Regions from separate parts of the Peribacillus simplex NBRC 15720 genome, predicted to be linked through region 1. Evidence: a T-box and tRNA genes for the amino acid it is inferred to sense, from the RefSeq annotation. Region 1 holds a T-box; the other holds one or more tRNA genes.
The links. A T-box is a leader RNA that pairs with one kind of tRNA and senses whether it is charged. The one in region 1 lies ahead of argS (arginine--tRNA ligase), so its partner is inferred to be a tRNA-Arg.

Region 1 (4,221 bases):
GTCATGCCTTCGAGATTTATGACAGTTCATTTTACGTTTACCGTGGAGGGTAGTGTGGCATTGTCGAAAATAGGAAAGGTAAACCAGCTTTTACTGGTTTAGCTTGTTTGCCGTTGAAAATGACTTGTACATGACATTTGTCATCTTCTAGTCATGACACCTGGTACTAATAATTTCAGGTTGATTTCTTTATACTATGAATAACGACAAATAAAAGGAAGTGCAATTGAATAATGACCTTGCAAAATACGAAGAACTTGAGAAAACAAATTGCTCCTTTTGAACAATCAACGACAAAGCAAAGTATATGGCAGATCGTCAATACCTTGGGGCCGTTCATCATTCTATGGTACCTAGCATATATAAGTCTTTCCGTTTCTTATTGGTTAACTTTAATTCCAGCCGTGATTGCAGCTGGCTTCTTGACAAGAATATTCATTATTTTCCATGATTGTACGCATCATTCATTTTTCAAAAGCCGCCGTGCGAATAGAGCAGTCGGTACGATCATGGGTGTTTTGACTTTATTCCCGTTTGATCAGTGGGGGCATGAGCATTCTGTGCATCACGCAACAAGCGGTAATTTGGATAAGCGGGGTACAGGAGATATTTGGACCCTTACGGTAGATGAATATTTGGCTGCACCGCTTAAAATTCGTTTTGCCTATCGTTTTTATCGCAATCCATTGGTTATGTTTGGTTTAGGTCCAATTTATGTATTCCTTCTTAAAAATAGATTTAACCGTAAAGGTGCTAGAAAGAAGGAGAAAATGAATACGTATTTGACGAATGCTTTAATCGTCGTATTAGCAACATTGCTTTGCCTGGCAGTAGGCTGGCAGTCGTTCCTTCTGGTACAAGGTTCCATTTTCATGATTTCTGGTTCAGTGGGCATTTGGCTGTTTTACGTCCAGCACACATTTGAGGACTCTTATTTTGAAGAAAATGAGGAGTGGGAATATGTATTAGCAGCAGTGGAAGGAAGTTCTTTTTATAAGCTTCCAAAACTGATGCAGTTCCTTACTGGTAATATCGGTTACCATCATGTTCACCATTTAAGTCCAAGGGTACCTAACTATAAATTGGAAATGGCTCACAATAATACGCAGCCTTTAAAGAACGTTCCAACGATTACTCTTGCGACAAGCTTGCGCTCACTCCGTTTCCGTTTATGGGATGAGGAATCCAAGAATTTTGTTGGATTTAAAGACATAAAATATTTAACGAAAAAAAGCGTTTCCGCTCAAGTGAAATCTGAACTGTAACGTTCATGTATCATTTCAGACTCCCTTATTAATCCTTGGATTTTGGGGAGTCTTTGTTTCATATAAGGAACTCGATAAAGGAGAGAACTTAAAATGATTCGAATTGTCATTGCAGAAGATCAGCAAATGCTGTTAGAGGCAATAAGTTCTCTACTCAATCTTGAAGAAGATATAGAAATTGTCGGGCAAGCCAGTAATGGAGAAGAAGCGATGTCACTTGTACAGCAATTACAGCCTGATGTTTGTATCATGGATATGGAGATGCCTGTAATGAGCGGACTTGAGGCAGCGGAATCTTTAAAGTCATTTGAATGCAAAGTGGTCATTTTAACGACATTTCGAAGGACTGGTTATTTTCAACTCGCATTAAAAGCTAATGTAAGTGGTTATTTATTGAAGGATAGCCCGGGTGAAGAGTTAGCCTGCTCGATTCGCAGCATAATGGATGGCAAGCGAATATACTCCCCAGAACTTATAGATGAGTCTTCCAGCAATAATGGCCGGGAAATGGGAGTGTTAGGGCTTTTAGCCGATGGTCAATCCAAAATTGAACCGTCTAATCAGCTAAGCGGCACAATAGGGACAGTTAGGAAATATCTTTCGACCATCAAGGATAAAATGAAGTTACCGGCTGGTTAGGATTTGTTTCTTAAATCCTGTTGACACGTTTTTTTAAATTGTGTACTATGGATTAAATTATAATATTGAAAATTCTGTGATGAAGAGAGTAGTTCATTTTGAAATGGAAAGCGAGTTAGGGATGGTGGGAGCCTAATGCAGGACGGATGAATGAAGCGCACTTTGGAGAAATTTCTTGAAACGTTTAGTAGGGAAAATCGGGGAGTCACCTCGTTAACAATGGAAAGTGGTCACAATTTGTGGCAACTAGAGTGGTACCACGGGAATCTATGCTCTCGTCTCTTATTTAGAGGCGGGGGCTTTTTTGTTTAGGAGGGAAAATGACGATGAATAAACCAATTGCAGAATTGATTTCAACTGCTTTGAACAATGAAATGCCAGCAAGTGAAATAGAAAAATTAATGGAAAAGCCAAAATTGATGGAGTTAGGTGATGTCGCCTTTCCGTGCTTTACTCTTGCGAAAAAATTCAAAAAATCGCCTCAAGTGATTGCGTCTGAAATAGCCCAACAATTAAACAGTAAGTTGATCCAAGAAGTGAACGTAGTGGGGGGTTATCTGAATATCTTCGTCAATCAACAGATGGTGACGGAAAACGTGCTGCAAACGATATTAAGGGAAAAGGATCAGTATGGTTCGATGCAGCCTGTACAGGAAAATGTCGTGATTGATTATTCCTCCCCGAATATTGCCAAGCCTTTTTCCATGGGGCACTTACGCTCAACGGTCATAGGGAATGCGCTGGCTAACATTGCCGAAAAAAACGGCTACAATGCAGTGCGTATTAATCATTTAGGAGATTGGGGCACGCAATTCGGTAAGTTGATTGTCGCGTATAAGCTGTGGGGCGACAAAGAGGCAATCGAAGCTTCGCCGATTGAGGAATTATTGAAAATCTATGTGAAGTTCCATGAAAGAGCTGAAACGGATGAATCGTTGAATGAACAAGCACGCGCAAGCTTCAAGTCGCTTGAAGATGGGGACGAGGAAGCACTGGCATTGTGGAAATGGTTCAGGGATGCGTCTCTAAAAGAATTTGAGACGATTTACGATTTATTGGGCATCCGTTTTGATTCCTATGCCGGCGAAGCGTTTTACAATGACAAAATGGATGCTGTTGTCGGGGAACTAAAAGAAAAAGGCTTACTTACCTTATCCGAAGGTGCCTATGTCGTGCAATTGGAAGATATGCCGCCTTGTTTGATTACGAAAACGGATGGTGCGACACTTTATGCCACGCGTGATTTAGCTGCAGCCATGTATCGTAAAATACAGTATGAGGCGAAGAAAACATTTTATGTTGTCGGAAACGAACAATCCCTGCACTTTAAGCAACTCTTTAACGTCATAGAAAAAATGGGCTATGATTGGTCAAAAGATTTGCAGCACGTAGCATTTGGCATGATGTTAAAAGACGGTAAGAAAATGTCGACACGTAAAGGGAAAGTCGTGCTGCTTGCGGATGTATTGGCAGAGGCGATCGAAACTGCGAAGCGCAATATTGAAGAAAAAAATCAAGCGCTTGAACAGAAAGAGCTGGTTGCAAGACAGGTTGGTGTCGGAGCGGTAATCTTTAATGATTTAAAAAATAACCGTATGAACGATATTGATTTTTCATTAGAGCAAATGATGAATTTTGAGGGAGAAACGGGTCCATATGTACAGTACACATTTGCGCGAATTTCCTCATTGCTTGAAAAAGGTGAATTTAAAGAGCAGGCCATCCAGTATGACGCTTTAGGAGAATATGCGTGGTCAGTCATCCAGCTGCTGGAGCAATACCCGATCATTGTCCAAAAATCATTTGAACAAGCCGACCCATCACAAATCGCGAAATTTAGCTTGCAGTTATCGCGTGCATTCAATAAGTATTATGCACATACGAAAATCTTAGTTGAAGATGAATGGAAACAAATGAAGCTCTCATTCGCTTTTTCTGTTGCGATTGTTTTAAAGGATGCGCTAAGTTTATTGGGAATTTCGGCGCCGACTAAAATGTAAGTTTAAATATCCCTGCAAAAAAAGGAATCCATTTTGATCTTTCAAAATGGATTCTTTAAATAAAATGGAAGCAAAATTGCCTACTCGATGTCATCGAACAATAAGGGGGATTTATCATCAAGTTCACCGTTGAATTGATCGTGATTTTCTGTATCTAAGTCAACCCTGGTGCAGTGATACTACTTTATTTTTCATATGCTTCACGGTAAAATTGGTTTTCTAATTTTTAAACAAAGAGTATTTATTCAGGAACCGGAAGAAGAAGCTCGTGTATCAAACGCATGCTCTGCTATTTAAAATTGATGTGAGAAGAATTT
Region 2 (4,221 bases), 700 kb from region 1:
AGATACCGATCTCCTTTTTCCATCCCAGCACCTCCTAACCATAAACATTAAAATATATTACCATCTGCTTCCATAATACCTTATTTATCATAAAGAAATAAGAATGAAATGCATTAAGGTATATCGGAGCTGGGAATCGCGGAGAGTCTCTATAGGCTACGTACAAGTCAGTTAGATTTCATTCTATTGTATCCCCGTTCTTCATATGGCTGTATTTTTTCCATCCACTCTTCTTCAAGTTTTTTCAATTCCCGTTTAACATCAAAAAATCCTGTTTCTTTCGGCTTCAATACCTCCAGTACCTCAAAAGTAAAAGCATCTTTTCCATATTGGTTCCACTCACCTTGCAGCACTTTATTGGTATTTGTTCCCATTTCCAATTCAAATTGTTTCCCCTTCAACGTCTTTAAATTCCTGGTGCTTCCGATAAAGACTTTATTATTTACCGTATTTCTGATTTGGTAAACTCCTGCTTCAACTTTCGTTTCTTTATATAATTGCTTCAATTCTTTTTTACGATCCATCATTCTTGCCTCCAGTCATCATTTCTTCAGCCAATATTGGCTCCCATCAGGCTTTCTATCCAAGAATCCATATTCTATTAAATATCTTCTCAAAAGAACATGATCGTGATAAACGGCACCCAATATTTGATTGATTTCTTTTTCTTCGTATTTCCGCTCATTTTCAAAACGGTTCATAATTTCTTGGAGAATGATCAGCCTTTGTTTTTCCTTTGGCGGGAAAGACTTTAATGCATCCTGACTGCCTTTAGGGAAGTATTTTTTCAATACAATCACCTTTTCATCCTCGGTAACGTTATAACGATCATCGACCATCCTTGCTTTTTGATGAAGCGGGATAAATGCCGGCGCATGTTCATCTTTATCTTTCAAAAGTTCCATCAGGGCTAAAAACAACTTAGCCTGACGCTCTTTCTCTTTCAACACAAAGCGATGGTTCCGAATGGTGGAAGGACTGCCAATTCCCATTTCCTCCTGAACCTCAGCATCATTCTTCCCTTGGTAAAAAAGGCGAAGAAGGCGATTTTGATGGTCCGTGAGACCTGTAAGTTTTTTATCGAGATCAATCAAGTATTCAAAAACAGAGTGGTGTGCATGTTCAATATGAATTCGCATATACCTCTTCGCTTCATAAAGAACCCCATCTTTCGGGTATACTACCCCCTTTTCAATTTCATTCCCGCACAGCAAACAAACATATTGATTCTCACCTTCGATATACCCCTGTTTAAGCTCATCCTGGGATGCGCTCCAAAACATTTCAGCGTTCTTCATAAAACAAACACTTCCCTATAAAGTTTATAATATAATAAACATAATATTAATTTGTTTGCTTTATGTCAATATTTTTTCTGATTTATTTATAATTCCAGCAAAGTATCAAACTTGATAGTCAGAAGTGCTTCGATTCCCATTGCACTATGCCGATATTGTATATTGAATAACAAGCGTAATTTCCCATGTCGAAATAGAGCCTTCTTTGTATAATTATCATCCCTCAATAATATGCTAAATAAGCGTGAATAAGCTTTAGAGGAGGATATATTATTGAAAGATGAAAACGATGCGATTGTTCCTTCAATCCATAACACTGATTTACACAAGGCATTACATCATTTATCTGAACAATACAAGGTATCACTGCCAGAATTACGCGATACGATCGAAATACTTATACAAAACCAATCAAGTGCGATGATGCAACTTAATGAAGATGATGATAAAAGTTCAACCGTCGAAGAATTGAAGACTGCAATAATCAAAAACCGTGAAATCATCAAAAAAAATCTCCAAACATTAAATAGAATTTGATATAGAAAAAAGGCATCCGATTATGGATGCCTTAGTTTGTAGACAAAAGGAGTTCTATCTATAATTTATAACAATATTGATTGGAACGAAAGGTGCGAGACTCCCGGACCGCCCGCGGAAAGCGAGTACCTGGAGGCAACGTTTTACAAACCCTCAAAAAAACTGTAGGCATCCAATCATGGATGCCTACAGTTTTTTTTGAGCATACAAATATAAATCCTTCGTTAGAGCTCATTAAGTATTAGCTAGGCACAAACTTAAGTATTCCTTCCAGATAAACGCCTTGTTCTTTCCGTGTGCATTCCCTTAACTTGATTCTTCCTTCTTTTTCTAACTCCTTGGCTAATTGGACCACTTCAGTTCCATCTTCGGATATTTCGACTGAGAAGAAATTACCCCGAGTGGAAGTTTGAATGAACTTGAATAATCTATCTTTATTCATTTAAACATCTCCTTATTTATAACAAGTTCGACATAAAAGGTCATCCACCTGCGATAAATATGAAATAAAAAACTTCTTATCGTCATACGAACATTAATAGTTAAAAGGATGCAAATCGAAATTACCCTCGTTAACTTAAACAGCTCAAAAAAGTAAAAAATCCAAAACCTTAGAAGGTTTTGGATTTTTAAGTTAGTGTCCCAGGAGAGATTCGAACTCCCGACCGACGCCTTAGAAGGGCGTTGCTCTATCCAGCTGAGCTACTGAGACATATCGCTGTTTTTCTTCAGGTCAGTATAACGGTCACTTTTCGAACTTAGACCGTCATTTCATTTTTTTATTATAATCAATTGAATTAAAGATTTCAATACATAGTTATTAATTAATAAAGATTAATGATTGCGGGGGTGATAGAGCTACTACATATTTCAATACACTAATCAAATTAATTGGTGAAAAGTACCCCGACTAAAAACATAAAAGACACCCTTTAAGAGTGCCTACATGGTTAGCTTAAATGGTAATATTAATTTTACTCAATTTATTCCTATTCCCAAGTTCTTTCCATTAATTTTGCGATAGGTCTGTACGAGAGATAGAATTTTTATAGAAAACATGATTAAATCGACGTTTATTCACTTTTTTCATTCTATTTATATGTTTATTAGATTACAAGGAGCGTGTGCTTATACATCTTGGAATTATCGTAGTGACGAATTAATTATGTAACAGTCTTTAATTCCTCTTTCATTTCAATATAGACTATTGAAATCTGTGTTTTTATTTCTTGTATTTGTTTATCGCTAATATCCATAAGCTTCACAAGTCTGTCGAAAATATGGTGGTCTGTCTCTTTATATGTGGAATAACTGTAAAATAATTGTAATAAGTAGTTCTCAATGCTTTCATAACCCTTGACATCTTTATAAAAAGTCCCTAGTGAGTGTGAATATATTCCAAGTTCCTTTTTTATCCTTACTAACCTGTTCCAGTAGTCCTTTTTTGTTTTACATGAGTTAAATAACATTAACCACGAAGAATCATAAGTGTTTTTCATATAATCATTTAATTCATCAACGTATTTATCAATTTGTTTATGAAATTTGGTAGTTATTTTTACTACTTCATTCGAAATAAAAGAACCTTCACTAAAAACATATTTCTCTTTACAGTAGTCACAATTAAGAATGTATTCCTCTCGACTTCTTGACCAATCGTCCATTTCGCTTATATATGTGTATGTTCCTTTTCCGCATTTACATGGATAATCGTTGCTGGTCATTACTTCCCAACTCAATATTAAACACTCCTTTTTATTTCTTTTGTGCTTCAACGCTGATTGAGGGAGCATAAGTGCTTATAAAATACTATAATTCCAAAAGGTATAATTACGCTCACCAGAAATACAAAAGACACTCAAATAGAGTGTCCTGCTTAATGAGTGTTTTAAGACTTATTGTTTCCTCAAAATGGACAAGTGCTGTTTTAGGTTTATTGCTGTGCAGATGCAACCTCCTTTAGTACCTCTGTAACTTTTGCTTCTTCCAGTAATCTCAGGACATCTTTGTATAGTTGCTGTAAATGATGGTCTGAAATATCTAATATAGGTTCAAACATAAAGGAGTTCAAATGAATATTTTCTGGAGTCATAATATTTACTTTCTCAAGGACTCCTATACTACTTAATTCTCCTGGGAAACGCTTCCTAAATTCACCGAACAATTTTCCAGTCTGGTTTTTATTTATCGTAGAAATGAACTGATTATCATTAATCATATTTATCATATACAATTCAGCATTTAATCTAATTGCAATCGACAAAACAACTTTATTTTCAAGATTAGCTACTGACTCAGAATTTGAACTAATAATTTGGTCTGCTACTTCAAAAATGATATCATAGAGCCTTCTATCAGAGTTATCTAGTTCAATGTCACCTAAATC

Region 2: it has a tRNA-Arg gene. The T-box ahead of argS (arginine--tRNA ligase) is inferred to sense a tRNA for this amino acid. The anticodon was not compared.

Annotation. Positions count from the first base shown of each region.
Region 1 covers NZ_CP017704.1:3,497,005-3,501,225, forward strand. Annotated here, with positions in the region: gene desA (Delta(5) desaturase DesA) at 234-1,265, shown strand; gene BS1321_RS16905 (response regulator transcription factor) at 1,359-1,904, shown strand; T-box leader at 1,972-2,190, shown strand; gene argS (arginine--tRNA ligase) at 2,225-3,904, shown strand.
Region 2 covers NZ_CP017704.1:4,201,983-4,206,203, reverse strand. Annotated here, with positions in the region: partial or broken gene BS1321_RS20305 (2TM domain-containing protein) at 1-23, opposite strand, end outside; gene BS1321_RS20300 (GIY-YIG nuclease family protein) at 168-524, opposite strand; gene BS1321_RS20295 (DUF2087 domain-containing protein) at 543-1,298, opposite strand; gene BS1321_RS20290 (hypothetical protein) at 1,572-1,835, shown strand; gene BS1321_RS20285 (hypothetical protein) at 2,077-2,277, opposite strand; tRNA gene BS1321_RS20280 (tRNA-Arg) at 2,474-2,547, opposite strand; gene BS1321_RS20275 (hypothetical protein) at 2,999-3,574, opposite strand; gene BS1321_RS20270 (ATP-binding protein) at 3,769-4,221, opposite strand, start outside.